Regions from separate parts of the Microbacterium sp. BH-3-3-3 genome, predicted to be linked through region 2. Evidence: predicted binding sites of a transcription regulator. Region 2 holds the regulator's gene; the other holds the start of a gene.
The links. The regulator HrcA, encoded in region 2, represses chaperone genes, less so after heat shock. The targets are predictions, from matches to a motif close to TTNGCACTCGNNNNNNNCGAGTGCNAA.
Positions count from the first base shown of each region.

Region 1: the regulator HrcA is predicted to act here: its motif matches at 13,395-13,421, upstream of groL (chaperonin GroEL).

Region 1 covers NZ_CP017674.1:3,050,112-3,065,934, reverse strand. The annotation lists gene BJP65_RS14165 (HNH endonuclease) at 1-497, opposite strand, end outside; gene BJP65_RS14160 (M23 family metallopeptidase) at 840-1,559, opposite strand; gene BJP65_RS14155 (metal-dependent transcriptional regulator) at 1,986-2,684, opposite strand; gene serC (phosphoserine transaminase) at 2,783-3,904, shown strand; gene BJP65_RS14145 (DUF3027 domain-containing protein) at 3,982-4,653, opposite strand; gene BJP65_RS14140 (cold-shock protein) at 4,637-5,020, opposite strand; gene BJP65_RS14135 (multidrug ABC transporter ATPase) at 5,128-5,409, shown strand; gene BJP65_RS14130 (helicase-associated domain-containing protein) at 5,411-7,141, shown strand; gene BJP65_RS14125 (DNA repair helicase XPB) at 7,217-8,866, shown strand; gene BJP65_RS14120 (response regulator transcription factor) at 8,936-9,628, shown strand; gene BJP65_RS14115 (cell wall metabolism sensor histidine kinase WalK) at 9,762-11,429, shown strand; gene groL (chaperonin GroEL) at 11,738-13,357, opposite strand; gene BJP65_RS14105 (cold-shock protein) at 13,526-13,726, opposite strand; gene BJP65_RS14100 (LytR C-terminal domain-containing protein) at 13,858-14,460, opposite strand; gene BJP65_RS14095 (DUF3263 domain-containing protein) at 14,496-14,750, opposite strand; gene BJP65_RS14090 (DUF2332 domain-containing protein) at 14,760-15,749, opposite strand; gene msrB (peptide-methionine (R)-S-oxide reductase MsrB) at 15,823-15,823, shown strand, end outside.
Region 2 covers NZ_CP017674.1:142,539-158,361, forward strand. The annotation lists gene BJP65_RS00750 (anthranilate synthase component I family protein) at 1-322, shown strand, start outside; gene leuS (leucine--tRNA ligase) at 390-2,963, shown strand; gene BJP65_RS16410 (helix-hairpin-helix domain-containing protein) at 3,190-3,831, shown strand; gene BJP65_RS00765 (ComEC/Rec2 family competence protein) at 3,828-6,176, shown strand; gene holA (DNA polymerase III subunit delta) at 6,337-7,374, shown strand; gene rpsT (30S ribosomal protein S20) at 7,766-8,026, opposite strand; gene BJP65_RS00780 (alpha/beta fold hydrolase) at 8,144-8,866, opposite strand; gene lepA (translation elongation factor 4) at 9,046-10,890, shown strand; gene BJP65_RS00790 (DUF1990 family protein) at 10,913-11,557, shown strand; gene hemW (radical SAM family heme chaperone HemW) at 11,557-12,774, shown strand; gene hrcA (heat-inducible transcriptional repressor HrcA) at 12,915-13,955, shown strand; gene dnaJ (molecular chaperone DnaJ) at 14,005-15,132, shown strand; gene BJP65_RS00810 (16S rRNA (uracil(1498)-N(3))-methyltransferase) at 15,135-15,823, shown strand, end outside.

The DNA of each region.
Region 1 (15,823 bases), 600 kb from region 2:
CACGCCGCCAGGGCCAGGTACGGCTCCCACCGCGGATCGCTCTTGTCGACGCCGCGCACGGTCCAGGACGATCCGCGCGGGGGCGCCGGCACCAGACGGAGATCCCAGTGCATCTCCTGGGGGGTGCGATCGCCCTTGACGTTGTTGCAGTGCAGGCAGCAGGCCACGAGGTTCTCCCAGGTGTCCTTGCCCCCGCGCGAACGCGGCAGCACGTGGTCGATCGTCGACGCCGCCTTGCCGCAGTACCCGCAGCGGTGCGCGTCGCGACGCAGCACCCCGCGCCGCGTGACCGGCACCTGCCGCGCCCCCGGCACCCGCACGTAGCGGGTCAGGATGATGACCGCCGGGCGATCGTAGGTCCCCGCCGCGGCCCAGACCGGATCCTCGTCGATGCGTTCCACGACCGTGGCCTTGTCGTTCATCACGAGCACGAGGGCCCGTTTGAACGACACGACCGCCAGGGGCTCGTATCCCGCGTTCAATACCAGTGTGCGCATTCACGTCTCCTCTCGAATGGCCGAGACGGCTTCTCGGATGTTCGACTTGCGACGACGGCCCGCGCGCAGGGCATGAAAAAAGGCGCTGTCTAGACAGACAGCGCCTCGGAAGTCGCGGCGACACCGCGGCATCCGAACACACGATGCCGAAGAACGAGCAGGCCGAGCGCATCCATGGTGCGGATGCGAGGCCTGATGCTCATCGGGCTTTCCCTTCGGTTGTTCCGACGTCGGAGACAGGCTAACCCACCCCGACACGCCCGGGGGCGGCGGGATCGGGAAACGAGAAACGGCGTGTCGGAGAACATCGTTCTCCGGCACGCCGTCTCTCGTTCGGTCTGATCAGCCGGCGTTCTGCTGCAGCCAGGCGTAGGGATCGACGACCGATCCGTTGATGTGCACCTCGAAGTGCAGGTGGTTCGCGGTCGAGCTTCCGGTCGAGCCGACGAGGCCGATGAGCTGGCCCGCGGCGACCGTCTGACCGGCCTGCACCTGGCGGCTGCCGTACGTCATGTGGCCGTAGGTGGTCGACACCTTCTGGCCGTTGATGACGTGCTCGATCACGATGCCCACGCCGTAGCCGCCGAAGCTCTCGGAGGAGGTGCTCACGACGCCGGCGGCGGCGGCGAAGATGGGCTGCCCACCCGGGGCGAGCAGGTCGACGCCCTGATGGTAGCCGGAGTCCCACAGGCCACGGCCGAGCACGTAGCTCGACAGGGGCCAGCGCACCTCGCCCGAGCCGGGGGCCGTCATGTTCAAGTCGATCGACGAGACCGAGGCGCCGGCATTGGATGCCAGCTGGCGGGCACGCTCCGCAGCTGCGGCGGCAGCGGCTTCGCGGTCCTTCTTCTGCTGGATCTCGTCGGCGGTGGTCGCCGAGTAGCTGCTGCGGTCGAGCGTCTCGGCGGCGGCGTCGGAGGCCACGACCAGCGACTGGTTGTCGGGGGCCGACACCTGCTGCAGGGTCATCGTCTCGGCCGCGGGCATGGTCGCCGCGTAGGCCGGGATGGCGACGGTGGCGACGAGACCGGCGACCATCGTCAGGATCACGGCACTGCGCACGGGCTTGCCGTGGCGACGCGGTCCCGAGGGACGTCGTGCGGGGGCGGTGCGAGAGGGCGGCGGAGTCGCCGACGTCGAGACCGCCACGGGTCGCTGCGGGGGTCGAGCGACGGCTGCGCGCGCGCTCTTACGGGTGAGACCCGTCGTCGGAACCTCGGGTAGGTCCCCGACGGGATCGGTGGTTTCAGCCAAAAGTCCTCCGGCGCCTCTGCGTCCAGGACGCTAGCTCGTCAGCACTCGATGGGGCACGATGTGCGGGCTTCACCCTCTGCAGACGACGAGCCGATGAGGCAAACCGCGAGGGGTCCGACGGCGGGCTTCTCGCCTGTGGACTCTCGAAGGCTACCCGAAGATAACGAACAAGTCACGCTCCGATCACCGTGTTCAGGCAATGCTCGGTCGCGGAACGCGGGGGTGTCGGCAGGCTCAGTCCTCGGCGACGAGGAAGATGTGCGACGCCACCTCGACCGGCAACTCGAGACCGTCCTCGATGCCCTCCATCTGCACCAGCACGTATCCCTCGTTGAAGCGATAGTCGCCGCGCGCCCCCGGGAGCACCCCGGCGGCCTTGAGCTGCTGGAGCAGCTCGGGGTCGACCTGCGCGGGTTCGGCCAGGCGGCGCACCGTGCCGGTGATCGGATGCCCGGCGTCGGTGAGCTTGCGGACGAGTCCGACGACACCGTCGTCGAACGTGGAGCTGGCCGCATCGCCCAGCTGGTCGAGTCCCGGAATCGGGTTGCCGTACGGCGACTCGGTGGGGTGGCCGAGCAGTTCGACGAGGCGGCGTTCCACCTGCTCGCTCATCACGTGCTCCCAGCGGCAGGCCTCGTCGTGCACGTAGGCCCAGTCGAGGCCGATGACGTCGCTGAGCAGGCGCTCGGCGAGACGGTGCTTGCGCATGACGTCGACGGCCTTCTGGCGGCCGGTGCCGGTCAGCTCGAGACGGCGGTCCTCCGAGACGACCACCAAGCCGTCGCGTTCCATGCGTCCGACCGTCTGCGAGACGGTCGGGCCCGAGTGGCCGAGGCGTTCCGAGATGCGGGCCCGCAGGGGCACGATCTTCTCTTCCTCGAGCTCGAGGATCGTGCGCAGGTACATCTCGGTGGTGTCGATGAGATCTGTCATTCGGGTGTCCTCGGCGTCGCGCGGCTGGAACCTCCAGCCTACCGACCCCCTCCGTCATGAGCGCGGGAAGCCCGCGGAGGGGACCATAGAATCGAGCCATGTCGCACGTGGAACTGCCCACAGGTCTCCTGCCCGCCGACGGTCGCTTCGGGTGCGGCCCCTCGAAAGTGCGCGGTGCGCAGCTCGAGTCGCTCGTCACCCGCGGAGCCTCGATCCTGGGTACCTCGCACCGCCAGGCGCCGGTGAAGAACCTCGTCGCGAGCACGCGCGAGCGTCTCGCCCAGCTCTTCCGCCTTCCCGACGGGTACGAGATCATCCTCGGCAACGGTGGATCGACCGCCTTCTGGGATGCCGCCTCCTTCGGCCTCATCGAGAACCGCAGCCAGAACCTGGTCTTCGGTGAGTTCGGCGGCAAGTTCGCCGCCGCTGCCGCCGCGCCCTGGCTGCAGGCGCCCGACGTCCGTCGCGCCGAGCCCGGCACCCGCACGGTCGCCGAGCCGGTCGAAGGCGTCGATGTGTACGCCTGGCCGCACAACGAGACCTCCACGGGCGTCGCCGCCCCGGTCGAGCGCGTACACGGCGATGCCGGCGCCCTCACCGTCGTCGACGCGACCAGCGCCGCCGGCGGCATCGACTTCGACGTCGCCCAGGCCGACGTGTACTACTTCGCCCCGCAGAAGAACCTCGGTTCCGACGGCGGCCTCTGGTACGCCGCGGTGTCGCCGGCCGCGATCGAGCGCATCGAGCGGATCGCCGCATCCGGTCGGTACATCCCCGAGTTCCTGAGCCTGAAGAACGCGGTCGACAACTCGCGCCTGCAGCAGACGCTCAACACCCCGGCGTTGGCCACCCTGCTGCTCCTCGACGACCAGCTCGGATGGATCCTCGACAACGGCGGACTGAGCTGGGCGGGCGCACGCACGGCTGAGTCCTCGGCCGCCCTGTACGAGTGGGCGTCCGCGAGCGCCGTCGCGACGCCGTTCGTCTCGTCTCCCGCCGACCGCTCCCCCGTCGTGGTCACGATCGACTTCGACGACTCCATCGATGCCGCGGCGATCGCGAAGAGCCTGCGCGCGAACGGGATCGTCGACACCGAGCCCTACCGCAAGCTGGGCCGCAACCAGCTGCGCGTCGCGACGTTCGTCTCGATCGAGCCCGACGACGTGCGCCGCCTGATCGGGGCCATCGACTACACGATCGAGCACCTGCCGACCGCCTGACATCGGGCGGGCCTGCGGGCCCGCACATGACGAAGGCCGTCCCGCTCGCGCGGGACGGCCTTCGTCATGTGCGCCCGTCAGTAACTGCGGTCGTCGCCGCCGTGCACATCGTCTTCGTCGTCGGAGTCGTCGCCCTCGACGCCGCCGTCCGAGTCTTCGTCTTCGTCCGAATCATCGTCGTCGTACGAGTCGTCCTGCGCGTCATCGTCACGCGTCGCGTCCGCGCGTTCGTCACCGTCCGCGTCGAGCTCGTCGATGTCGACACCGTCGAGGTCGCCCGCGTGGAAACGTGCTTTCGGCCCGTCGTCGTCGAGCTCGTCCTCGTCGTCTTCGAGGTCGTCTTCGTCGTCGAGGTCATCGTCTTCGGTGTCGTCGACGTCGGAGTCGTCGGCATCCGCGCCGATGCCCGCCGCGGCCGTTGCCGCCTGGGCGGCCTGGTACTCGGCGAGACGCGTCGCCCACGGCACCCAGTCCGGGGCCAGCAGAGCGCCGTCACCGGGCATGAGTTCGGCTTCGAGCACGGTGGGCTCCGCGTCGTCGACGACGGCCACGCTCACGGTCCAGAACCAGCCGGGGTAGCCGGCGAGACGCGTGTGGAACCGCAACGACACCACACCGTCGTCCTCGATCGCGTAGCCCGCGGCCGGACCGATACCGTCGGCCGGCGTGATCTCGCGCAGGGCGGCGAGAGCCAGGTCGTGAGCGCCGATCAGGCGCTCGTCGACGGGCTGCTCAGGCTTCGAAGTCATCGGCGACCTTGCGCAGCACCGCGGCGATCTTCTGCGCGTGCGGCCCGTTGGGGTAGCGGCCGCGACGCAGGTCGCCACCGATGCCGTCGAGCAGCTTCACGAGGTCTTCGACGATGATCGCCATGTCGTCGGCGGGCTTGCGCGAGCGCTTCGACAGACTCACCGGCGCATCGAGCACGCGCACCGAGAGCGCCTGCAGACCGCGCTTGCCGTCAGCGACACCGAACTCGAGACGGGTGCCGGCCTTGGGCCCGGGTGTCCCGGCGGGCAGGGCGGTGGCGTGCAGGAACACGTCCTGGCCGTCATCGGTGACGATGAAGCCGAAGCCCTTCTCGTCGTCGTAGAACCTGACCTTGCCGGTGGGCATGGACACCTCGCTGGATGAGTGCGCGGAGCGCACGGCGGAACACGGAACCCGATCGGATGCCGGCCTCTCAGCCTACGCCACCGCCGCCAGGCAGTAGGCTGAGCCCGATGAGCACCCGCACCTCCCGCGACAGCACGCCGGGCGACGACGTCCTGGTCCGCCGCATCGACCGCGTCCTGGCGTTCATGTCGCTGGGGCTGCTGGCCCTCGCGATCGTGTGCTTCTTCTCGGTCATCATCGGATCGAGCTCCGGTGCCGACATGCGCTCCGGCGTGTGGCCGACCGTGGGCCTGCTCACCTACTTCGCACCCCCTGTGGCCTTCGCCTGTCTGTTGGCCGTGCTCATCATGAGCTTCGTGCGAAGGGCCCGGGCGAACAAGGCCCGCTGACGTGCCCGAGACCTCCGCACAACGCGCACTGGCGGTCTCGTTGAGCGCGCGCCCCGACGCCGATCTGGCTCGGCTGTTCGCCGATCGCCAGGTCTCCCCCTCGAGCACCTGGCGCGACATGTTCGACGCCGCCGAGGCGCTGCTCGACCCCGCCTCCGTCACGCGCGGGCTCGTCGCACTCCCGCGCTCCGCAGCGCTCGCCCTCCTCGCCGCCGTCGCGGGCGAACCGGCCCCCGAACCGCAACGCTCCGAGCTGGCATCCCGAGCACTCGTCGACGACGACGGCCACCCGTTCCCCAGCGTGGTCGACGCGGTGCGACAGGTCGCGCCCGACGGCATCGCCGACATGAGTGATCCCCGATCCGGCCACGGGGCTGCGGCGGTCGACGCCGAAGCCGCCGCCGAAGCCGCCTTCACCAGCGCCGCCTCGGTGGCCGACATCCTGCTGCTCACCCTCGACGCTCCCCTCGGACGCATCGGGTCGGGCTCGCTCGGCGCGAGCGAGCGTCGACGCCTGGTCGACGCCGGCGCGGTGTCGACCCCGGCCGAAGCCGACCTCCTCGTCGGTCTCGCGTTCGCCGTCGGCCTGCTCGGCACGAACGAGCGCGCCTGGCTGGTGTCGCCGACCGGGCGCGAGTGGTTGCGTCTGCCGACGCTCGAACGCTGGGAACGCACCGCCGCGGCGCTCCGCGACGCCCTTCCCGCCGCCTTCCGCAGCGCGGCCGGCGGATGGATCCCGCGGGGGCAGTGGCCCGGCGCCACCCCCTTCGACCCCGACGGCCCCGAGCGCGCCGCGGTCTGGGCGCAGCGGCTCGAGCGCTGGGGACTCCTCGACGTGGCCGGCGGTGTCCCCGCGTGGGCCCGAGACCTCTCCGACGGCGGTTCCGTCGACGTCTCGGCGCTGCGCGACCTGCTTCCCCCCGAGGTCGACCGCGTCTATCTGCAGAACGATCTCACCGCCATCGCCCCGGGCCCCCTGGCGCCGCATCTCGATGTGCGTCTGCGCTCCATGGCCGCGCGCGAGTCGCGCGCACAGGCCTCCAGCTACCGCTTCAGCGCGGCCACGATCGGCGCCGCCATCACGGCCGGCGAGACCGCCGACTCCCTGCGCGAGTTCCTCTCGGGACTGTCGCTGACCGGACTGCCACAGCCGCTCGCCTACGTCATCGAACGCACGGCGGCCGAGCACGGACGCGTGCGCGTCGCCGCCGATCCGACGTCCCTTCTCACGCGCGTCACGACCGAAGACGAGACCCTGCGGCGCTCGATGGACGTCGACCAGTCGCTGCGGTCGGTCGCCCTGACGCGCACCGGCGACGAGCTCGTCTCGCATGTGTCGGCCGACGTCGTGTTCTGGGCGTTGACCGATGCGCACTACCCCGCCGTGGCCGTCGACGCCGAGGGGCGCCCGCGGGCGCTCGAGCGCGCGAAGCTCGCGGCCGAGACGGCGTCCGACCACGATCCCGTCGACACGTACACGCCGCTGCTCTCGCGCTTGCGCACCGGCGCAGACGATTCGGATGCCGCCTGGCTCGAGCGCGAGCTCGATCAAGCCGTGCGGGCCCGCGCCGTGGTCGACGTGACGGTGCGGCTTCCCGACGGCTCGGCCCGCGTGTTCCGCCTCGAAGCCACGGGCCTCGGTGGCGGACGCCTGCGCGGCCGCGATCGCGCCGCCGACGTCGAGCGCACTCTGCCGCTGTCGCATATCGACGCGGTCTCGCTCGTGGGGTGAGGACGGTCGAGCCTCACCCGGTCGAGCCCTGCCCGGTCGACCGACCGGTCCTGGACCCCGGTAGACTCGAACGCTATGGCTGACGGCCCCCTGATCGTGCAGAGCGACCGCACCGTCCTCCTCGAGGTCGCACACCCCGAGGCAGAGACGGCGCGGCATGAGCTCGCAGTTTTCGCCGAGCTCGAGCGCGCACCCGAGCACATCCACACCTACCGCATCACCCGTCTGGGCCTGTGGAACGCCCGCGCGGCCGGACACGACGCCGAGGCGATGCTGCAGACCCTCGACCGCTGGTCGCGCTTCCCGGTGCCCGCATCGGTGAGCACCGACATCCGCGAGACGGTCAACCGGTACGGTCGCCTGGTCATCGAGCGCAACGACGACAAAGAGCTCGTGCTGCGCTCGACCGACCCCGCGGTCCTCAGCGAGGTGTCGCGCAACAAGCGCATCGCTCCGCTCCTGATCGGTCACCCCACCCCCGACAGCTACCTCGTCGACGCGTGGGCGCGCGGACACATCAAGCAGGAGCTGCTGAAGATCGGGTGGCCGGCCGAAGACCTCGCCGGGTACACCCCCGGAACCCCGCACGCGATCGACCTCGCCGAAGACGGCTGGAGCCTGCGTCCCTACCAGCGCCAGGCCGTCGACTCCTTCTCCGAGGGAGGATCCGGCGTCGTCGTGCTCCCCTGCGGTGCCGGCAAGACGCTCGTGGGCGCCGCGGCCATGGCCGACACGCGCACGACCACCCTCATCCTCGTGACGAACACCGTGAGCGCCCGTCAGTGGCGCGACGAGTTGCTGCGGCGCACGAGCCTCACCGCCGAGGAGATCGGCGAGTACTCCGGTCAGGTGAAAGAGATCAAGCCCGTCACCATCGCGACTTACCAGATCCTGACCGCCAAGCGGAAGGGCGAGTACGCCCACCTCGCACTGCTCGATGCGCTCGACTGGGGTCTCGTGCTGTACGACGAGGTGCACCTGCTGCCCGCTCCGGTGTTCAAGCTCACGGCCGATCTGCAGGCCCGACGTCGACTCGGCCTCACCGCGACGCTCGTGCGCGAAGACGGTCGTGAGGGCGACGTGTTCAGCCTCATCGGCCCGAAGCGCTTCGACGCGCCGTGGAAAGAGATCGAGGCCCAGGGCTTCATCTCCCCCGCCGCCTGCTACGAGGTGCGCATCGACCTCCCCGCCGACGAACGTCTCGAGTACGCGGCCGCCGCCGACGAGGACCGTTACCGGCTGGCGGCGACCGCCCCCGCCAAGATCGACGTCGCGCGGCGCCTGGTCGAGCGGCATCCGGGCGAGCGGGTGCTCGTGATCGGGCAGTACCTCGATCAGATCGACGAGCTCGCGCAGGCTCTGGACGCCCCTCAGATCACCGGGGCGACCCCGATCCCGGAGCGTGAGGAGCTCTTCCAGGGCTTCCGCGACGGCAGCATCCCGCTGCTCGTGGTGTCGAAGGTGGCCAACTTCTCGGTCGATCTGCCCGAGGCCTCCGTCGCGATCCAGGTGTCGGGTTCGTTCGGGTCGCGTCAAGAAGAGGCCCAGCGCCTCGGACGACTGCTGCGACCCAAGCAGTCTCAGCACACGGCGAGCTTCTACACGCTCATCGCGCGCGACACCGTCGACCAGGATTTCGCGCAGAACCGGCAGCGTTTCCTCGCCGAACAGGGCTACGCCTACACGATTCTGGATGCCGACGGGATCGACGCCGCAGCCGCCTGACCCATATCAGCGTGCGGCTTTCCGTTCCATATCCAGCGCATTGCTGGGTGCAGTCACGATAATGAGGGAATGACAGCTCCTCGCATCCTCGTCGTGGACGACGAACCGAACATCCGCGACCTGCTCATCACGAGCCTGCGCTTCGCCGGTTTCCAGGTGCGAGCCGTGGCAAACGGCGCGCAGACCATCTCGGCCGTGCTCGAAGAGGAACCCGACCTCATCGTGCTCGATGTGATGCTGCCCGACATGAACGGGTTCAGCGTCACCAAGCGCCTGCGGGGCGCGGGGTACACGGCCCCCATCCTCTTCCTCACCGCCAAGGACGAGACCGAAGACAAGATCATGGGCTTGAACGCCGGCGGCGACGATTACGTCACCAAACCGTTCAGCCTCGACGAGATCGTCGCGCGCATCCAGGCGATCCTGCGCCGCACCATGCAGGCCGACGAAGAGTCGATCATCCGCACCGGTGAGCTGACGATGGATCAGGACACCCACGACGTCAGCGTCGGCGATGTCTCGATCGACCTGAGCCCCACCGAGTTCAAGCTGCTGCGCTATCTGATGCTCAACCCGAACCGTGTGCTGTCGAAGGCGCAGATCCTCGACCACGTGTGGGAGTACGACTTCAACGGCGACGCGGGCATCGTCGAGAGCTACATCTCGTACCTGCGCCGCAAGATCGATCCGCACTCGTCCGAGCCGCTCATCCAGACCAAGCGCGGCTTCGGCTACATGCTGAAGTCGGGTAAGACCGCCTGAGCGGAGGCTCCCCCTGTCGCACTCCGACGACACCCTAACCCGCTGGTGGCGCAGCCTGAGCCTTCGGGCAAAGGTCACCGGCGTCACGGTCGCGCTGCTCGCGATCGGGTTGTTCGCCGCCGGTATCGGCACGATGGTGTTCCTGCGCACGACGCTGGTCAACAACCTCGACGAGCAGCTCGCGCAGCAGGCAGCCGGGAGCATCGCGAACAGCATCTTCACCACAAGCGACACCGACGGCCGCATCACCTTCACCCAGGTCGACAACGCCCCGCAGATCGGGTCGATGGTGGTCGTGTACGGGCCCGACGGGCGGCGCGAGGCGTTCTACAACGGTACGTCGTCGCGCGCCCTGCCCGATCTGCCCGCGACCTTCACCGTCGAGCAGACCTACAGCCAGATCGACCGGCGGATCGAGTTGGAGAACCCCGAATCCGGTCAGCACTTCCTCGCTCGCGTGGGGGTGCTGCAGGCCCCCGGCAATCCCGGGGTCTACACCCAGATGGTGATCCAGCCCCTGGCCCCCACCGATCGCATCGTCGCGGCGTACGTGGGGATCTACGCGTTCGTCGCGTTGCTCATCCTCATCGCCAGCGCCCTGCTGACCCGCTGGCTCGTGACGCTCACGTTCCGCAACCTGCGGCAGGTCGAGACGACCGCGATGGACATCGCCGCCGGCGACTTCAGCCAGCGCCTGACCGACATCGTCCCCGACACCGAGGTGGGACGCCTCAAGACAGCGATCAACGCCATGCTCGCGCGGATCGACGGGGCGCTCGTGCAGCGTGACGCGACCGTGCGCCAGATGCGACGCTTCATCGGCGACGCCAGCCATGAGCTGCGCACCCCGCTCGTCACGATGCGCGGGTACGCCGAGCTCTATCGCATGGGCGCGATCCGTTCCGACGAAGACGTGGCGCAGTCGATGGAACGCATCGAGAAGGAAGCCATCCGCATGGGGGCCCTCGTCGAAGACCTGTTGGCCCTCGCGCGACTCGACGAGCGTCGCGACGTCACGATCACCTCGCTCGATCTGCGCCCGATCGCTCGGGATGCCGCGATGGATCTGCGCGTGACCTCCCCCCAGCGCGAGGTGACCGTCGACGACACCACCGCGCGCACCGAACGCGTCGTCCCGCTGATGACGCTCGACCCGCTCCTCGACGCCGCAGGAGAGCCCGCGTCGACGCCCGGGCGCCGCAGGGGTGCGCCGCCGACGTCGGCGATGGCGATCGCCGGGGCCACCCTGTCGCGTCTGCGTCGCCGCGCCCGAGAGGCGGGCGAGACGCACACCGCCGCGGGTGACGACGCCGCTCCTCCGACCGCGCCCCTGGGCGTGGTGCGCACGCCCCCGCGGCTCGCCCCCATCGTCCTCGGCGATGAGAACAAGGTGCGCCAGGTCGTCGCCAACCTGTTGGGCAATGCGCGACGGTTCACCGCCGACGGCTCCCCCATCGGCCTGCGTGTGGGGGTCGACGCCGACGCCGACATGGGGTGGATCGAGATCATCGATCACGGCGAGGGCGTTCCCGAGCAGATCCGCGACCAGATCTTCCAGCGCTTCTGGCGTGCTGACACCTCGCGCACGCGCGAGACCGGCGGTTCGGGCCTCGGACTGTCGATCGTGGCATCCATCGTCGATCTGCTGCACGGCACGGTCCAGGTCGTCGACACCCCCGGCGGCGGAGCGACGTTCCGCGTCTCGCTCCCCCTGGCCGACCGGCGCGATGCACAGGAGCACGCGCTCATCGAGACGCAACCGCTCGAGCGCCTGCCCGACGACTACCGTCCCGACGCGTAGACCCGACGCTTCCGCCCCCGGCAGCCGTCCCGGCCCCGGCTCCCACCCGCCCCGTCGCACCTCGGCGGAGTTCTCGAACCGTGGCCCAAGAGATGCAGGCCGCGTCCCACATCGGGTTGCCTGGCGCCGCGGCAGGCAACCAGAAGTGGGACATGTGCCCCAACCGGCCGGCCCGCAGTCACGCAAGCCAGCAGCCCGCCAACACACCAGCAGCCAACCGGCGCCGGATCAGCGCGCGGTCACCGCCCCGTCAACACAGAACGCCCCCTCCCGAAGGAGGGGGCGTTCTGTCACTGCCTAGGCGTGGATCAGAAGTCCATGCCACCGGTCGGGTCGCCCGCGGGAGCGGCCGACTTCTCGGGCTTGTCGGCGACGACGACCTCGGTCGTGAGGAACAGACCGGCGATGGATGCCGCGTTCTGCAGAGCCGAACGCGTCACCTTGGCGGGGTCGATGATGCCCTGTGCGAACAGGTCACCGTACTCGCCCGTCGCGGCGTTCAGGCCGTGGCCCACGGGGAGCTCCGCGACCTTGTTCGCCACGACACCGGGCTCGAGACCGGCGTTCAGCGCGATCTGCTTGAGCGGGGCCTCGATGGCGACGCGGACGATGTTCGCACCCGTGGCCTCGTCACCGACGAGGTCGAGGGTCGCGAGCGCGGTCTTGCCGGCCTGGATGAGCGCGACGCCACCACCGGCGACGACACCCTCTTCGACGGCGGCCTTGGCGTTGCGCACGGCGTCTTCGATGCGGTGCTTACGCTCCTTGAGCTCGACCTCGGTGGCCGCGCCCGCCTTGATGACGGCGACGCCGCCCGCGAGCTTGGCGAGGCGCTCCTGGAGCTTCTCGCGGTCGTAGTCGCTGTCGGTGTTCTCGATCTCGCGACGGATCTGGGTCACGCGACCCTCGATCAGCTCGGACTCGCCCGCACCCTCGACGATCGTGGTCTCATCCTTGGTGATGATGACCTTGCGCGCACGGCCGAGCAGGTCGACCGTGGCGTTCTCGAGCTTGAGGCCCACCTCTTCGGTGATGACCTGTCCGCCGGTGAGGATCGCGATGTCCTGCAGCTGAGCCTTGCGACGGTCGCCGAAACCGGGAGCCTTGACGGCCACCGACTTGAAGATGCCGCGGATCTTGTTGAGCACCAGCGTCGCGAGAGCTTCGCCCTCGACGTCTTCGGCGATGATGAGGAGCTCTTTGCCCTCCTGGATCACCTTGTCGACGATGGGCAGAAGGTCCTTGATGTTGGAGATCTTCTGGTTGGCGATCAGGATGTACGGGTCTTCGAAGACCGCTTCCTGACGCTCGGGGTCGGTGACGAAGTAGGGGTTGATGTACCCCTTGTCGAAGCGCATGCCCTCGGTGAGCTCGAGCTCGGTGCCGAAGGTGTTGCTCTCCTCGACGGTGACGACGCCTTCCTTGCCCACCTTGTCGATGGCTTCGGCGATGAGTGCGCCGATGGCCGGGTCGGCGGCGGAGATCGATGCGGTAGCCGCGATCTGCTCCTTCGACTCGACCTCTTTGGCCGAGGCCAGGAGCTCGTCGGTGACGGCCTTGACGGCCTTCTCGATGCCCTTCTTGAGCGAGATGGGGTCTGCGCCGGCCGCGACGTTGCGCAGGCCCTCGCGCACGAGCGCCTGGGCGAGAACGGTGGCGGTGGTGGTGCCGTCACCCGCGACGTCGTCGGTCTTCTTGGCGACCTCCTTGACCAGCTCGGCGCCGATCTTCTCGTACGGGTCGTCGAGCTCGATCTCCTTGGCGATCGAGACGCCGTCGTTCGTGATCGTGGGGGCGCCCCACTTCTTCTCGAGCACGACGTTGCGACCGCGGGGGCCCAGGGTCACCTTGACGGCGTCGGCCAGCGTGTTGAGGCCACGCTCGAGACCGCGTCGGGCCTCTTCGTCGAAAGCGATGATCTTTGCCATAAGTGTGTCGTCCCTCCCGGACGGGTGACTGCTGATTTTGGCACTCGACGAAAGCGAGTGCTAACTCATTCTGGCACTCGCCCCTGGGGAGTGCAAGCCGCCCACCCGCGCGGAAACGACGACGCCACGGCATCCGGGATCGGATGCCGTGGCGTCGGGAAACGGTGATCAGGCCAGTCGCACCGACTCCGCCTGGGGGCCCTTCTGCCCGGTGCCGACGGTGAACTCGACGGCCTGGCCCTCCTCGAGAACGCGGAAACCCGACATCTCGATGCTCGAGTAGTGGACGAAGACGTCCTGGCCGTCGGCGACGGTGATGAAGCCGAAGCCCTTCTCGGCGTTGAACCATTTGACAGTGCCCTGCGTCATGCGAATCTCCCGTTGCTGAATGACGAGGTCATCGTAAGCACGCGTGATCCCGCCGCACCGGCCGCTCGGCCCATTGTTGACGCGCAGGCCGCGAACTTGTTACGCCGCGGAAACACGCGGCCGTCGAGGGGTCAGGGAGCGGTCGACGGCGACGCCTGACCGGCGGCGCGATCGAGGCCGATGACGACGACGAGCCGCTTCACGGCGCTCTCGTCGTCGGGGGTGCTGGGGTCGTCGGTCGGCTGCAGGAAGTCGCTCTGCGCGATCTGCGCGCCCCCGATGGTCTGGGCCAGGCCCTGGGCTGCCGCCTCGTCGGTGTCGCGGAGGTAGTAGATCGTCGTCTCGGCGAAGTCGGTGCTGTCGGAGTCACCGGTCTCGACGCCCTCACCCGGCCATCCGGCCGCCACGATCTGGTCGCGCACGGCGGCGGCGAGTCCCTCGTCGGCCGTGCCGTTGAGAACGACCACCGAGTACGACGTGTCGACGACGGCGGGCGTCGTGGGTTCCGCCGAGACGGTGGGCACCGGCGCGGGCCCGGAGCCGAACGAGATGCGACCCGACACCACCAGCGAGCCGAAGATGCCGGCGATGATCAGGGCGAGGGTGGCGATGGCCGCCCACAGGAAGATGATCCACCCGCGCAGCCGGGGATTCTCGGCGCGGTGGGCGCCGACGCGACCCGCATCGGCCGGCAGGTCGTCGAAGCGATCCCGCGGGAAGGTCGATCTGGCCATTGGACGATGCTACCGGTCCGACCCGCGCGCACCCGTCACCGGGTGGCGGTGCGGCCGAGGCGTGCGCGCTGCTGCGCGGCCGCGTCATCGCGGCGTCGGCGCAGGCGACGCACCAGCATGGGGTCGGACGCGAGGGCTTCGGGGGTGTCGATGAGGCGACCGAGCAGCTGGTAGTACCGGGCCGGCGTCAGCGCGAATTCGGCGCGGATCGCCTCCTCTTTCGCACCCCCATGGCGTCGCCATTCACCCTCGAAGGTGAGGAAGGCGCGATCACGGTCCGACAGGGGCACGCTTCGACGCTACTGCGCACCGCCCGTCGATTCCGGATGCCACGCCACCCACGCCCCGAGCGGATCGACCTCGGCGCGCACGTCGCCGTCGAGCGCGAGCGCGAACCCGCCCCGTCGGATGCGAGGGGGGTGCGTCCAGCCGTCGTGCAGTGCCGCGGCGTCGAGCGTGATCCACCGCCCCGCGGCCCGCGCGGCCGCGATGACGGGGGCGCGCCCGGCGCGCGGGATGTGGGCGAGCACGCCGGGCGTCGTGACCACCAGCGTCGCTCCGCGGGGAGCCTGCGCCGCGAGGGCGGGAAGGGCCGCCGCCCCCTCGCCCGCGACGAGAAGGGGCGGATCGGCCGTCGCGATGTCGAGTGCACCGGCGATGCGCTCACGCCTCCCCTCTTCGCCCGGCCACACCAGGCCCGTGAGCCACGCACGATCGTCGGCGGCTCGGGCGTCGAGGGGGTTCAGATCGATGCCGGCCCGCCACACGACGTCCGGCATACGCAGGTCGGGGTGCCCCTCGAGCTCGCACTCCAGCACGACCGGGCTGCGGCCGTCGGCGGGGTCGAGCGCGATGACCTCCTCGCCGCGGCGGTAGCGATAGGAGTACCGGTCGGGGTACAGGCACAGGCCCGCGCTCGCCCCCACCTCGAGCAACGCGATCGGCCCCTCGATGAGCGAGAGCGCCGGCAGCAACGCGGCGCACCGGAGCGGCTCGTTGGTCTGCACGCTTCGACGCCCGCACTCGACGACCACCTGATCGGCGTGGGCGACGACCCACGCGGCCCACGCGTCGACATCGTCCTCTGGTGCGCCCAGCAGCCGCATCACCGCGAAGACGAGCGGGGGCTGACGCCGCGTCTCCGCGATCCGGGCGAGAGCCTCGGCCACCGCGGTGTCGTCGACGACGCGCCGCGCCCACCCCTCGTACACCGCCGAACGACCCGGCGCCTCGTCGCGGGCGAAGCGCCCATAGCGATCGACGACGGCTTCCACGGCATCCTGCTGCATTCCGCAGATTATGCCGCGCCGACCTGACCGGCCCCCGGCACGAGAGAATAGGGACCGGAGAGAGGAAGATCCCA
Region 2 (15,823 bases):
CGTCGGTGCGTTGCTCGAGGCGACCTTTCCGGCCGGCAGCATGACGGGCGCCCCCAAGCAGTCGGCGATGCAGATCCTCGCCGGCCTCGAAGAAGCCCCGCGCGGCGTCTACTCCGGCGCCTTCGGGTGGATCGGCGACGACGGCGCGGCCGATCTCGCCATGGTGATCCGCAGCGTCGTCGTCGACGCGGATGCCGCCTGGGTCGGCGCCGGCGGGGGGATCACCTGGCGTTCTGTCGCGGCATCCGAAGTCGCGGAGGTGGGGATCAAGGCGCGAGCGCCCCTCGCCGCCCTCGGCGCCGAGGTACCGCCCGGGTGGTGACGTCCGGGTCCGATAACCTGGACGCTGGCCCCCGCGGCCTCCCCGACCTTCACGATTGGCTTCACCCGTGTCTCAGAATTCCGCACCCGACCCCCGCGAGGGTGGCTTCGACACCCACGCCATCCAGGCGAAGTGGCAGCGAGCGTGGGCCGACAAAGATCCCTTCCGTGCCGGCGGCGACGATGACACGCGCCCCCGCAAGTACGTGCTGGCGATGTTCCCGTACCCCTCGGGCGACCTGCACATGGGTCACGCCGAGAACTACCTGTACTCCGACATCGTCGCGCGCTTCTGGCGCCACCGCGGCTACAACGTACTCAACCCCATCGGGTGGGACTCGTTCGGCCTGCCGGCCGAGAACGCCGCCATCAAGCGCGGCGCCGACCCGGTCGAGTGGACCTACGCGAACATCGCGCAGCAAAAGGAGAGCCTGAAGGACTACGGCGTCTCGTTCGACTGGAGCCGGGTGCTGCACACCAGCGACCCCGAGTACTACCGGTGGAACCAGTGGCTGTTCCAGAAGCTGTACGACAAGGGCCTCGCGTACCGCAAGGACGCCCTCGTCAACTGGGACCCGGTGGATCAGACCGTGCTCGCCAACGAGCAGGTGCTGCCCGACGGCACGAGCGAGCGCAGCGGCGCCGTCGTGGTCAAGAAGAAGCTGACGCAGTGGTTCCTGCGCATCACCGACTACGCCGACCGCCTGCTCGACGACCTGAACCAGCTCGAGGGCTTCTGGCCGAGCAAGGTCATCCAGATGCAGCGCAACTGGATCGGACGCTCGATCGGCGCCGACATCGAGTTCGAGATCGAGGGCCGCGCCGAGAAGATCACCGTCTTCTCGACCCGCCCCGACACGCTGCACGGTGCGACGTTCTTCGTCGTGGCGCCCGAGTCCGACCTCGCGGCCGAGCTCGCGGCATCCGCGGATCAGGGCGTGCGCGAGAGCTTCGAGGCGTACCTCGCCCAGGTGCAGCGTGCGACCGACATCGAGCGCCAGGCCACCGACCGGCCGAAGACCGGCGTGTTCCTCGGGCATCACGCGATCAACCCCGTCAACGGCGAGAAACTTCCGATCTGGGCCGCCGACTACGTGCTCGCCGACTACGGTCACGGTGCCGTCATGGCCGTGCCCGCGCACGACCAGCGCGACCTCGACTTCGCCCGCGCCTTCGACCTGCCCGTGCGGGTCGTCGTCGACACCCTCGCACCCGTCACCGGGGCGATCCCCGTCATCGAGCTCGACGATGACGGCGTGCCGATCGACCCGCTGGGCGACCTCGACGAGACCGACCCGGTGAAGACCGGCGTCGCGCTCACCGGAGATGGCCGCATGGTCAACTCGGGTTCGCTGAACGGCTTGTCCAAGCGCCACGCGATCGCCCGCATGATCGAGGAGCTCGAGGCGAAGGGCGTCGGCCGTGCCGCCAAGACGTACCGCCTGCGCGACTGGCTCATCTCGCGCCAGCGCTACTGGGGCACGCCCATCCCCATGCTGCACGGCGAAGACGGCTCGATCACGCCGGTCCCCGCCGACCAGCTGCCGGTCACCCTGCCGTCGGTGGAGGGCCTCGACCTGAAGCCCAAGGGCACCTCGCCGCTGGGGGCCGCGACCGAATGGGTCGAGGTCACCGACCCCGAGACCGGCCAGACGCTGCTGCGCGACCCCGACACGATGGACACCTTCGTCGACAGCTCGTGGTACTACCTGCGCTTCCTGTCGCCGGACAGCTCGACCGAGGCGTTCTCGGCTCGCGAGGCCAACAAGTGGGGCCCCGTCGACTTCTACATCGGCGGCGTCGAGCACGCCATCCTGCACCTGCTGTACGCGCGGTTCATCACCAAGGCGCTGTTCGACATGGGCCTGGTGGAGTTCACCGAGCCGTTCTCGAGCCTCATCAACCAGGGCATGGTCATTCTCGACGGCACCAAGATGTCGAAGAGCAAGGGCAACCTGGTGCTGTTCCAGGAAGAGCTCGACGCCCACGGTGCCGACGCCCTGCGCGTGGCGCTGGCCTTCGCCGGCCCGGTAGAAGACGACAAGGACTGGAACGACGTCTCGACCACGGGGGCGGCGAAGTTCCTCGCCCGCGCCCTGCGCATCGCGCACGACGTCGACAGCGAGACCGACGTGGTGTGGGCCGAGGGCGACCCCTCGCTCCGCCGCGTCACGCACCGCCTGCTGGCCGAGGCGCCGAACCTCGTCGAGCAGACGAAGTTCAACGTCGTCGTCGCCCGCCTGATGGAGCTGGTCAACGCCACCCGCAAGGCGATCGACGGAAAGGCCGGCGCGAGCGACCCCGCCGTGCGCGAGGCGGCCGAGGTCATCGCGATGACCCTCGACCTGTTCGCCCCGCACACCGCCGAAGAGATGTGGCAGACGCTCGGCTACACCGGCTTCGTGGGGCTCGCGACCTGGCGCCAGGCCGACCCGACGCTGCTGGTCGAAGACACCGTCACCGCCGTCGTGCAGATCGACGGCAAGGTGCGCGCCACCCTCGAGGTGTCGGCCAAGATCGGCGGCGACGAGCTCGAAGCCCTCGCCCGCGGCGACGAGCGCGTGCTCCGCGCGCTCGGTGAGCGCGAGATCGTGCGCGCGGTCGTGCGTCCGCCGAAGGTGGTCAGCTTCTCGACGAAGTAGCTTCTCGTTCCGGATGCCACGTCCCCGGCGCTCCACGGAGCGCGGGGGCGTGGCATCCGTCGTTCTGATCCGACCGTTCGTCCGCCGGCGGCGACCTCGGACCGCCGGTCTCGTTCCTCAGGGCATAGGAGACGCCGCTCCTCCCCAGGGAGGCTTTTCGCGCGAGCGTTCACCGATCGCCGTCGGCGCGGCACGGGCGGGTGGGGGTGCTGCCTACTGTCGCGGTGTGACCGAGAACGTCGTCCTCCCCGCCGAGGCCCGGCCTCCCCACGCGGGGGAGCCTCTGCGGGCGCGGGCGCGGCTGGGGATCGGGGCGGTCGTGGTGCTGGTGCTGCTGGCGTTCGCCGTCACCATCGGGATCGGTATGGTGCGGGGTGCTACCGGGACGGAGGTTGTCGAGCCCGCCGTGTCGGCGTCGCCCCCCTCGGCCGCCGTCCCGCAGGTCGGTGTCTACGTGCACGTGGCGGGCGCGGTGCGTGAGGCCGGGCTCTACCGGCTCGAGGTCGGCGACCGCGTCGCCGATGCGGTCGCGCGCGCCGGCGGCTTCGCCGAGGACGCCGCGCGAGACGGGGTGAACCTCGCGCGGCCCGTCGCGGACGGCGAGCAGATCGTCGTCCCGGTGGCGGGAGCGGAGGTCGCGTCCGGGGGAGCCGCTCCGACCGCGGGAGCCTCCGACGGCCTCGTCGATCTGAACACGGCGACGCGCGAGCAGCTCGACACGCTCCCGCGGATCGGCCCCGCTCTGGCCGACCGCATCATCGCGTGGCGCGACGAGAACGGCCGCTTCACCAGCGTCGACGACCTGTCGTCGATACCGGGGTTCGGCGACAAGATGGTCGAGGCCCTGCGCGATCTGGTGCGGGTGTGAGCGAGCGGCGTGCGCTGCGGCGACGGGCACTCCGGCCGATCTCGGTGGCCGTCACCACCTGGGGCTTCGCGGGGCTCGCCACCGGGCTCCCCGACGCCCGCGTCCTGGCTCTCGTCCTCGCCGCGGGGGCCGGTCTCGCCGCCCTCGCCTTTCTGGGCAGACGGCACGCGGTCCTCGCCGTCGCCACCATCGCCGTCGCCTGCGCCGCGGCATCCGTATCGAGCGTGGCTTTCGTGGACGCCGTACGCGAGCAGGTCGACGCCCTGCGGGTGGAGGGCGGCCGGCAGCTCGTGCTCGAGCTCACGGTGACCGGACGTATCGACGGCACCCCGGACGGCGGGGCGTGGTTCGACGCCGTCGCCACGGAGGTCCGCGCCGGGAGCGTGCAGCTCTCGGGAGACATCCCGGCCCGCATCGGAGTGGATGCCGAGGGGCGCCGGGCTCTCGCCGAGGCCGCGATGGGCAGCGAGGTAGAGGTCGTCGGTCGCGCTCTGCCCGCCGAGCCGGGAGAGCGGGCGGTGCTCGTCGTCCGGGCCGAGGAGGTCGCGAGAGCGGCACCGCCGGGCGGGGTCTGGGGGTGGTTGGAAGGGCTCCGCAGCCGCCTCGTCGCATCGACCGACGGACTCCCGCAGCCCGGTGCCGGCCTCGTGCCGGGCCTCGCGGTGGGCGACACCTCGAGCCTCGACGCGGCGACCGAGACCGCGATGACGGTCTCGTCTCTTTCGCACCTCACGGCCGTGTCGGGCGCCAACTGCGTCATCGTGGTCGGGGCGGCCTTCGCCCTGCTCGCCCTCTGCCGCGCACCACGGGGAGCACGTATCGTCGGGGCGCTGCTCGTGCTCGCCGGCTTCGTCGCGTTGGTCACCCCCGAACCCAGCGTCGTGCGTGCCGCGGCCATGGCATCGGTGGCACTCCTCGCCCTGGCCCTGGGCAGACCGGCGGTCGGGATCGCCGTGCTGTCGCTGGCGACGACGGTGCTGCTGATCGTCGACCCCTGGCTCTCGAGGTCCGTGGGCTTCGCGCTCTCGGCCGCGGCCACCGCCGCCCTGCTCGTCCTCGCGCGGCCCCTCGCCGCCGGCCTCGAGCGCTGGATGCCGCGGGCTCTGGCGCTCGCGATCGCCGTGCCGGCCTCGGCGCAGCTCGTCTGCGGCCCGCTGATCGTGCTGATCGATCCGCACGTGCCGCTCCTGGGCATCGTCGCGAACCTCCTCGCCGATCCGGCGGCCGCCCCCGCCACCATCGCGGGCGCTCTCGCCGCCATTGCCCCGTTCCCCTGGCTGCAAGACGGGCTCACCGCCCTGGCCTGGATCCCCGCCTCGTGGATCGCCGCTGTCGCGCACACGACCGCGGGGATCTCGGCGCAGAACATTCCGTGGCCCGACAGCCTGCTCGGCGCCGGGCTGCTCGGGCTTGTCGGCGCCGCCGTGTTCGTCGCGGTCGTCCGCCCCCGCCGTCTGCCCCGCACCGCAGCCCTCGCCGCCGCGGCTTCCGCCGTCAGTCTCGGCCTGATGCTCGGTCAATCGGCCGTCCGCACGGTCGCGGGACCGCTCACCGTCCCCGCGCCGTGGCAGGTGGTCATGTGCGACGTGGGGCAGGGCGATGCCACGCTCTGGCGATCCGGAGCGGCCATCGCGCTCGTCGACACCGGGCCCGACCCGGCGGCGCTCACCGGCTGCCTCGAGAAGTTCGGGGTGGAGCACCTCGACCTCGTCGTGCTGACCCACTTCGACCTCGACCACGTCGGCGGCGCGGCGGCGGTGCTCGGGCGCACCGACCTCGTGCTCCACGGCCCGACCGACGAGGGCGCCGATCAGCGGCTGCTGGAGCGCTTCGCCGCCACCGGCGCCTCGCTCACGCAGACGACGGCCGGGATGACCGGCACGCTGGGCGCCACGCGTTGGCAGGCTCTGCACCCGCCGCCGCGAGCGGAGCCGGGCAATGACGCCAGCGTCGCCCTCGACATCGCCGGCCCCGGCTTCCCCCGCACGGAGATGCTCGGCGATCTGGGCGAGGACGCGCAGGAATCCCTGCTCCGACGCGCCGACGTGACGCCGGTGCAGGTCGTCAAAGTCGCGCACCACGGCAGCGCCGACCAGGACGCCGACCTCTACCGGCGACTCCACGCGGCGATCGGACTGATCGGCGTCGGTGCCGACAACCGCTACGGCCATCCCACGGCATCCCTCCTGTCGATCCTCGAGAGCACGGGCACGACCGTGGGCCGCACGGATCGAGACGGGGCTCTCGCCGTGTGGATGGACGAGCAGGGCCGCCTGTCGCTCTGGCGCGAGAACGGTCCCGCCGTCGACAGCGTTCGGAGCCCGACATCGTCTTCGCCTCGATAGCCGTGCATGCTCCGGTTCAGGTGGCGTCGGTGGCTCGCCGCACCGGGAAAGGAGCCTCGTGACGAACCACGCGGGGCGACGCCCGTTGCCGCGTCGTCGTCGGGCTTCCGCGCCTCCGTGCCGCGGCTCTGATGTCGGACCCGGTCGGTAGGCTGGGGGAGTGACCCCGGCACCCCGACGCTCCGCCCCCGCGAAGACCAAGTCGGCGATTCCCCAGGTGTCCTGGCGCACTCCTCAGCCCGCGCCCGTCGTGCTGATCTCCGGTCCCGAAGAAGTGTGCGCGGAGCGCGCGACCGCCGGCATCCGCGCGCTTCTCAAGAGCGAAGACCCGAGCCTCGAGGTCACCGACATCCGCGCCGACGATTACGCCGCCGGCACCTTGCTCGGCGTCACCTCGCCCTCGCTGTTCGGCGAGCCCCGCCTGGTCCGCGTGAGCGGCGTCGAGAAGTGCAGCGACACCTTCCTCAGTGAAGCCGTGTCGTACCTCTCGCAGACGCAAGAGGGCGCCACCGTCATCCTGCGCCACACCGGGGCGAGCGTGCGCGGTAAGAAGCTCCTCGACGCCATCCGTGCCGGGCAGGGCGCCGGCATCGAGATCCCGTGTGCGGCGGTGAAGCGCGACTCCGACCGCTTCGACTTCGCCGTGGGCGAGTTCAAGGCCGCGCACAAGCGCATCGCCCCCGTCGCCCTCCGCTCCCTGGTCTCGGCGTTCGCCGACGACCTCACCGAGCTCGCCGCCGCGTGCCAGCAGCTCATCGCCGACGTCCCCGGCGACATCGACGAGCGCATCGTCGAGCGGTACTACGGCGGGCGGGTCGAGACCTCGGCCTTCACGGTCGCCGACACCGCCATCGCCGGGCACTACGGCCCCGCCATGTTGGCGCTGCGGCACGCGCTGGCATCCGGAGCCGACCCCGTACCCCTCGTGGCCGCGGTCGCGATGAAGCTCCGCACCATGGCCCGGGTCGCCGGAACCCGCGAATCCTCGTCGGCGGCCGCCCAACGCCTCGGCATGAAGGATTGGCAGGTCGACCGTGCGCGGCGCGACCTGGTCGGGTGGACCGGCAACACCCTCGGCATGGCCATCCACGCCACGGCCCGCGCCGACGCCGAGGTGAAGGGCGCGTCGCGCGACGCGGTCTTCGCGCTCGAGCGAATGATCACGATCATCGCCACCCGCGCGCCGTACGGCGGCTGACCGCGCACGGTCGGCTCGCGGGCTATGGGCTCGCGGGGCAGCTCCGTGAGCAGGGGAGGGCGTGGGCTGAGCGGAGGACCGGATCGAGGCCGCGTGTCCTCCGCTCGTCCCTGCACCTCCGCTCGCCACGTTCGTCGGCCCCGCGAGCGCGGCGCCATGCGCAGGTTCGCGGTGCAGGTCTGTGACCAGGGGAGGGCCCGGGCTCAACGGAGGACCGGATCGAGGCCGCGCGTCCTCCGCTCGCCCCCATCCCTCCGCTCGCCACGCCTCATCGCCCCCCGCGCAATCTGCAGCACGCACCCCCGACGCCCCCTACGCTCTCGCGCCCCCACCCCGAAAACGACGAAGCCCGCCCCGCGTGATGCGGGACGGGCTGTCGAAAAGGTGCGACTCAGAGAGCGGCGACCGACTTCGCGATGGCCGACTTGCGGTTCGCGGCCTGGTTCTGGTGGATGACACCCTTGCTCACGGCCTTGTCGAGCTTCTTGGTCGCGGTGGCGAGCGCCTTGAGAGCGCCTTCCTTGTCACCGGCCAGCACAGCCTGCTTGGTGCGACGCACGTGCGTCTTCAGCTCGCTCTTGACGGCCTTGTTGCGCTCGTGCGCCTTGTCGTTGGTCTTGTTGCGCTTGATCTGCGACTTGATATTCGCCACGTCGACGGTCTTTCGTTTGAAGTGAATATGGAAGAGCCGGGCGAGCGGTAGAGGGACGCTGCACCGGCATCGTGGAGGTCGGGAAAAACCCCACACGCAAGCCAAGGACCAACTGTATCAGGTCGCCGCCTCGACGGTGGTGAGCGCCACGTCGACCAGCGCGTTGAACACGCGGGGCCGCATCGCCGTCACCAGGTGCGTGGTGCGGGGGACGACGATCAACTCGGCCTCGCGCGCCACCGACACGAACAGCTTCTCGTTGGCGCGCAGTTGATCCCACTGCCCGTTGATGAACCACAGCGGAACCTCGATGCGGCGCAGCGACGCCAGAAGGTCGAGCACCGACAGGCTCGCCAGGGCGGTGTCCTGCGCCTCGAAGGCGTATCCGCCCGCGCCGAAGTCGGGCCGCGTCTCGGGTGGGAGTGTGCGGTCGAGCACGCGGTTGGTGAGCCCCAGGCCGCGGTCGGGCAGGCTGTCGAACCGCCGCGCGAGGAAGCGGTAGGCCGCGAGGCCCACACCCCGCGGGATCGAGGTGCACGATGCGGCGATGAACGCCGCAACCGGCGGCGGGTCTTCGCGCCCGACGTACTCGATGCACAGCAACCCGCCCATCGAATGGCCCACGAGCAGCACGGGGCCGCGGGTCGCGGCATCCTGCACCGCCCGGTCGATGGTGGCGAACGCCTCGTCGAGAGTGAACTCCTCGCCGCGGCGGGTGCCGTGTCCGGGCAGGTCGACGGCGACGGCCGGGTTGCCGCGCTCCTCGAGGTGGGCGAGCTGCGCGCGCCACATCGTCGCCGAGGTGCGGATACCGTGCACGAACACGACCTGGACCGTCATGGCATCCAGGGTAGAAGCCGTTCGCTACCGACCGGCTGTGCGTCCGCGTCCCCCAGGCGCCGCGCGGCACGCTCCCGCGCATGGAACGGGTGTTCACGACCCGCGGGGGACATCCGGATGCCGTACCCCGGGCATCCGCGGACGGCGATGTCGGCGCGCCACCGTAGAATCGACGGAACATGTCACCGCGCGCCCTGAAGCCCCTCGAGCCGTCTGCCACTCCGCCGGAGCAGATCCGCAACTTCTGCATCATCGCTCACATCGACCACGGCAAGTCGACGTTGGCCGACCGCATGCTGCAGATCACCGGCGTCGTCAGCGACCGCGATATGCGGGCGCAGTACCTCGACCGCATGGACATCGAGCGTGAGCGCGGCATCACGATCAAGTCGCAGGCGGTGCGGATGCCGTGGGCCACCGCCGACGGCACGTTCGCCCTCAACATGATCGACACGCCCGGCCACGTCGACTTCACGTACGAGGTCAGCCGCTCGCTCGCCGCGTGCGAGGGAGCGATCCTGCTCGTGGATGCGGCGCAGGGCATCGAGGCGCAGACGCTGGCGAACCTCTATCTCGCACTCGAGAACGATCTGACGATCATCCCCGTGCTGAACAAGATCGACCTGCCGGCCGCCGACCCCGAGAAGTACGCGGCCGAGCTCGCCGGCCTCATCGGCGGCAAGCCCGAAGACGTGCTGCGCGTGAGCGGCAAGACCGGCATGGGCGTCGAAGAGCTGCTCGACCTCATCGTCGACCAGATCCCCGCCCCGGTCGGCAAGCCCGACGCCCCGGCACGCGCCATGATCTTCGACTCGGTCTACGACGCCTACCGCGGCGTGGTCACGTACGTGCGCATGATCGACGGCTCGCTGCAGCCGCGCGAGCGCATCCAGATGATGTCGACCACCGCGACGCACGAGCTGCTCGAGATCGGTGTGTCGAGCCCCGAGCCCGTGCCCACGCGCGGTCTCGGCGTCGGCGAGGTCGGCTACCTCATCACCGGTGTGAAAGACGTGCGCCAGTCGAAGGTCGGCGACACGATCACGACGCACCGCAAGCCCGCCACCCAGGCGCTGCCCGGGTACACCGATCCGAAGCCCATGGTCTTCTCGGGTATCTACCCCATCGACGGCAGCGACTACGCCGAGCTGCGCGAAGCCCTCGACAAACTCAAGCTGTCCGATGCGTCGCTGCAGTACGAGCCCGAGACCTCGGTCGCGCTGGGCTTCGGCTTCCGCGCCGGGTTCCTCGGCCTGCTGCACCTCGAGATCATCACCGAGCGCCTCTCGCGGGAGTTCGGTCTCGACCTCATCACCACCGCCCCGTCGGTGACCTACGAGGTCACCACCGACACGGGCGACACCGTCTCGGTCACCAACCCCAGCGAGTACCCCGACGGTCGCGTCGCCTCGGTCTCGGAGCCGATCGTCAAGGTCGGCATCCTGCTGCCCAAGGACTACGTCGGCACCGTGATGGAACTCTGCCAGTCGCGCCGCGGAACGCTCCTGGGCATGGACTACCTCAGCGAGGACCGCGTCGAGCTGCGGTACCACATGCCCCTCGGCGAGATCGTGTTCGACTTCTTCGACCACCTCAAGTCGCGCACGCAGGGCTACGCGAGCCTCGACTACGAACCCGCCGGTCAGCAGAGCGCCGACCTCGTGAAGGTCGACATCCTGCTGCAGGGCGACAAGGTCGACGCGTTCAGCTCGATCGTGCACCGCGAGAAGGCATACGCCTACGGCACGCTCATGGCCGAGCGCCTGCGCAAACTCATTCCGCGCCAGCAGTTCGAGGTGCCCATCCAGGCCGCGATCGGTGCCCGCATCATCGCGCGCGAGACGATCCGCGCCATCCGCAAGGACGTCCTCGCGAAGTGCTACGGCGGTGACATCACCCGAAAGCGCAAGCTGCTCGAGAAGCAGAAAGAGGGCAAGAAGCGCATGAAGATGGTGGGCCGCGTCGAGGTGCCGCAGGAAGCCTTCATCGCCGCCCTCTCGGGCGACGTCGAGGCCAAGAAGTAACGACCGATTCGAGAGGAAGATCATGCGCCGGCAGAACTTCACCGACGACACGGTCGATTACGCGGCGGTGGGCGCCACCCAGGCCCCCGACCTCATGCAGTATCCGCCCGAGCGTTCCGTCCCCGCCGAAGATGCGTGGCGTATCGGCAGCGGCGAAGAGCGCTTCGTCGCCGCGGGCGAGTTGCTGCTCGCGTGGGCGCCGCTGCGCAGCGAAGAGCTGAGCATCACCGACGTGCGTCCCGCGTCGGGCGCCGGCTACGCGGGCGTCGGCTTCGACGCCGAGGGCGCTCCCGTCGCCCCCAGCCGCCTCGAGGCCGAGCAGCGCTTCGCCGCCGACGGCACCCCGTTCGTCAGCCCCGGAACGGGCGTGCGCCTGCACGGCAAGGTCGACGGACACCGCGCCGATGCCGAGCTGCGGGTCATCTCGGTGTTCGAGGAGCCGCGCCGCGTCGGATTCATCCTCGGGACGGTCGGACACTCCATCGTGAGCGGCGAAGAGCTGTTCTCGCTCGAGTGGCGCGACAACGACGAGGTCTGGTTCGTCGTGCGCGCGTTCGACCGCCCCACCGCGCCGTCCTACAAGCTCCTCACGAGCCGCGTGCGCCGTCGCCGCAAGGCGCTGTTCACGCGGTACCTGCGCGCGATCTCGCCGCTGTACACGTCCTGATGGGCGGACCGCTTCCCCTCGGAGACCCCGCGCCCACCGACGGTCGTCTGCCCGACGACCTGACCATCGACCCGTCGGTCGACTTCGGTGTCTACCTGCACGTGCCGTTCTGCCGTGTGCGCTGCGGCTACTGCGACTTCAACACCTACACCGCCAGCGAGCTGCGCGGCGCCCGGCAAGACGACTTCGCCGACACGCTCGCCGCCGAGGTGCGCCTGGCGGGCGGGGTGATGGATGCCACGGGCGGCCGCCGCACGGCATCCACGGTGTTCTTCGGCGGGGGTACGCCGACACTCCTGCCTCCCGGCGATCTGGCGCGCATGCTCGACGCGGTGCGCGCGGAGTTCGGCATCGCCGAGGGGGCCGAGGTCACCGTCGAAGCCAACCCCGACACGGTCGACGACGCCGTAGTCGAGACGCTGGCCGCCGCGGGCGTCACGCGCGTGTCGATCGGCATGCAGTCGGCCCGCCCGCACGTGCTCGCCGCCCTCGACCGCACCCACGACCCCGCGAACGTCGCGACCGCCGTCGCCGCGGCCCGCCGCGCCGGGCTCGACGTATCGCTCGACCTCATCTACGGCGCACCGGGGGAGTCGCTCGACGACTGGCGGTCGTCTCTCGAGACCGCCGTCTCCCTCGCTCCCGATCACATCTCGGCCTACGCGCTCATCGTCGAAGACGGCACGAAGCTCGCCCGCCAGATCCGCTCGGGCGCGGTCGCGGAGCCCTCCGACGACCTGCAGGCCGACATGTACGAACTGGCCGACGAGCTGCTCGCCGATGCCGGGTACGACTGGTACGAGGTGTCGAACTGGTCGCGCGGCGTCGCCCACCGTTCGCGGCACAACCTCGCCTATTGGCGCGGCACGGACTGGTGGGGGTTCGGACCGGGCGCCCACAGCCACGTCGCGGGGCTGCGCTGGTGGAACGTCAAACACCCGGCCGCCTATGCCCAGCGCCTCGCGGCGAACGAGTCACCGGCCGCCGCGCGCGAGCGCCCCGACGAGACGGCCCGACGACTCGAGTCGGTGCTGCTGCGCAGCCGCATTCGCGAGGGTCTCGCCGTCGGCGAGCTGCACGGCGAGGGCCGCAAGGCCGTGGCGTCGCTCATCGCCGACGGGCTCATCGAGGGGGCGGATGCCATCCGGGGCCGCATCGTGCTGACCCGCCGCGGACGCCTGCTGGCGGATGCCGTGGTGCGAGCCCTCACGGTCTGATCCGCGCCGTCGCATCCCGCGGCGGGACCGCACGCAGGCGCGGAGGATCCGGCATCCGCGAGCCCCCGACGGGGCAGGTCGTCGATCGGCGTAGAATTGGCACTCAGTCAAGTCGAGTGCCAGACGGGGAGGAGCAGCGCATGGTGTCGGAACGCGGCCTCCAAGTGCTCCGCGCGATCGTGCAGGACTACGTCGACACGCGTGAACCCGTCGGCAGCAAAGCGATCGTCGACCGGCACGCATTCGGTGTGTCGGCGGCGACCATCCGCAACGACATGGCGCTGCTCGAAGACGAAGACCTCATCGTCGCACCCCACACCTCGTCGGGCCGCGTGCCCACCGACAAGGGCTACCGCGTGTTCGTCGATCACCTCGCCGAACTGCGCCCGCTCTCGGGAGCGCAGCGCAGCGCGATCACCTCGTTCCTCGACGAGGCGGGCGATCTCGACGACCTGCTCGCCCGCACGGTGCGTGCCCTGACGCAGCTGACCGGCCAGGTCGCGATCGTGCAGTACCCGTCGTTCGCGCGCGCCAACCTCTCGCACGTGGAGCTCGTGGCTCTCGGCGGTCCCCGCGTGCTCGTCATCCTCGTCACCGACACCGGCCGCGTCTCGCAGCGGATCGCGCTCGTCCCGGCCGAGCCGGCCGAGGCCGACATCGTGCAGCTGCGCGCGCGTGTGGGCGCGGTGCTGGTCGGGCGCTCCGTCGCCGACTGCGCGCAGCAGGTCGCCGCGGTCGTCGCCGACGGCCCCCGCCCCGGCATCGCCCTCGACGCCGTCGCCGACGCCGTGTTCCGCGTCGTCGGCGAGGAGCTCGAGGAGTTCCGTCAGGATCGCCTCGTCATGGCTGGGGCGGCGACCCTCGCCAAGCGCGAATCCGACTTCCGCGGCAGCATCTACCCGCTCCTCGAAGCCATCGAGGAGCAGGTGACCCTGCTGCGGCTCATGACCGAGATGGTCGCCGACGAGAAGGGCTTGTCGGCCAGCATCGGCCGCGAGAACGAACCCTTCGGGCTCATCGAGGCCTCGGTGCTCGCGAGCCGGTACGACGGCTCGACGGGCGGTGCCCGCGTGGGCCTGCTCGGCCCCACCCGCATGGACTACTCCTCCAACCTCGCGGCGGTTCGCGCCGTCGCGCACTATCTGACCCGGATGCTCGAAGACGACGACAGCGCGCGCTGACGAGCACCCCACCGAGAACGACCCCGCACCCGCGGGCAGGAAGGCGATTGTGGCTGACCACTACGAGGTCCTCGGCGTCGAACGAGACGCCAGCGCCGACGAGATCAAGAAGGCGTACCGCCGTCTCGCTCGTCAGTTGCACCCCGACGTGAACCCCGGTGACGACGCGTCCGAACGCTTCAAGCTGGTCACGCACGCGTACGACGTGCTCAGCGACCCCGAGCAGCGTCGGCGCTACGACATGGGCGGCGACCAGAACCCCTTCGGCGGGGGCGGGGGAGCGGCCGGCTTCGGCGGGTTCAGCGACATCTTCGAGACGTTCTTCGGTGGGGCCCAGGGCGGCGGAGGCGGGCGGGGACCGCGTCCGCGTTCGCGTCGCGAGCGCGGGCAGGACGCCCTCGTGCGCGTCACGCTCGATCTCGGCGACGTCGTCTTCGGTACCCACCGCGACCTCGACGTCGACACCGCCGTGCTCTGCGAGACCTGCCAGGGAGCGTGCACGCAGCCCGGCACGAGCGAAGTCACCTGCGACATCTGCCACGGCTCGGGTCACGTGCAGCGCACGGTGCGCAGCCTGCTCGGCAACGTCGTCACCAGCCAGCCCTGCAACGTGTGCCACGGACACGGCACGACCATCCCCTACCCCTGCGGCACCTGCCAGGGACAGGGACGCGTGCGCGCCCGTCGTACCGTGTCGGTCGACATCCCCGCCGGCGTCGAGTCGGGCCTGCGCCTGCAGCTTCCCGGTTCGGGTGAGGTCGGCCCCGCCGGCGGCCCCAACGGCGACCTGTACCTCGAGATCACCGTCGACGCGCACGAGGCTTTCAGCCGCGAGGGCGACGACCTGCTCGCCACCCTCGAGGTGTCGATGCCGGATGCCATCCTCGGCACCACCACGACGATCGACGCCCTCGATGGTGCCGTCGAGCTCGAGGTGCGCCCGGGCGTGCAGTCGGGCGACGTGCTCACCATCAAGGGCCGCGGCATCACGCCGCTGCGCGGAAGCCAGCGCGGGGACCTGAAGGTCGGCGTGCACGTCGTGACGCCCACGCGCCTCGACCACAAGGAACGCGCCCTCATCGAGGAGTTCGCCAAGCGCACGAAGGCCCCCCAGCCGCGCCTGGCCGAGCACCAGCAGGGCATGTTCTCGAAGTTCCGCGACCGCTTCCGGCACTGACCGTGGCGCTGCACTTCGTCACCGACGAGGCGGCATCCGCTCAGCCGGGGGACACCGTCACGCTCACCGGAGCAGAGGCGCACCACGCCGCAGCGGTCCGCCGGGTGCGGGTCGACGAGGCGGTCACCCTCGGCGACGGTCATGGGGCGTGGCTGTCGGGCCTCGTCACGGCCGCGACGCCCAAGCAGGTCGACGTGCGGGTGACGGGCCGCGAGGAGCATCCGGCCCCGTCGCCGCGCTTCGTGCTCGTGCAGGCGCTCGCGAAGGGCGACCGTGACGAACTCGCGGTGCAGGCGGCGACCGAACTCGGCGTCGACGCGATCGTTCCGTGGCAGGCGGCGCGGAGCGTCTCGCGCTGGGATGCCAAGGCCGACAAGGGTCTGGCCCGCTGGCGCACCATCGTGCGCGAGGCGGCGAAGCAGGCGCACCGCGCGTGGATCCCCGACGTCGAGGGCGTCGCCCGCACGGCCGACCTCGTGCGCCGCGCCGGCACCGACCTGGTGCTGGTGCTCGAGCCGTCGGCATCCGATCGCCTCACCGCGGTCGCCGTCGAAGCCTCAGACGGTCGCGACGTGGTGCTCGTGGTCGGGCCCGAGGGCGGGATCGCCTCCGACGAGCTCGACGCACTGGTGGCGGGCGGCGCTCGACTCGTGCGCCTCGGCGACACGGTGCTGCGCACCTCGACCGCGGG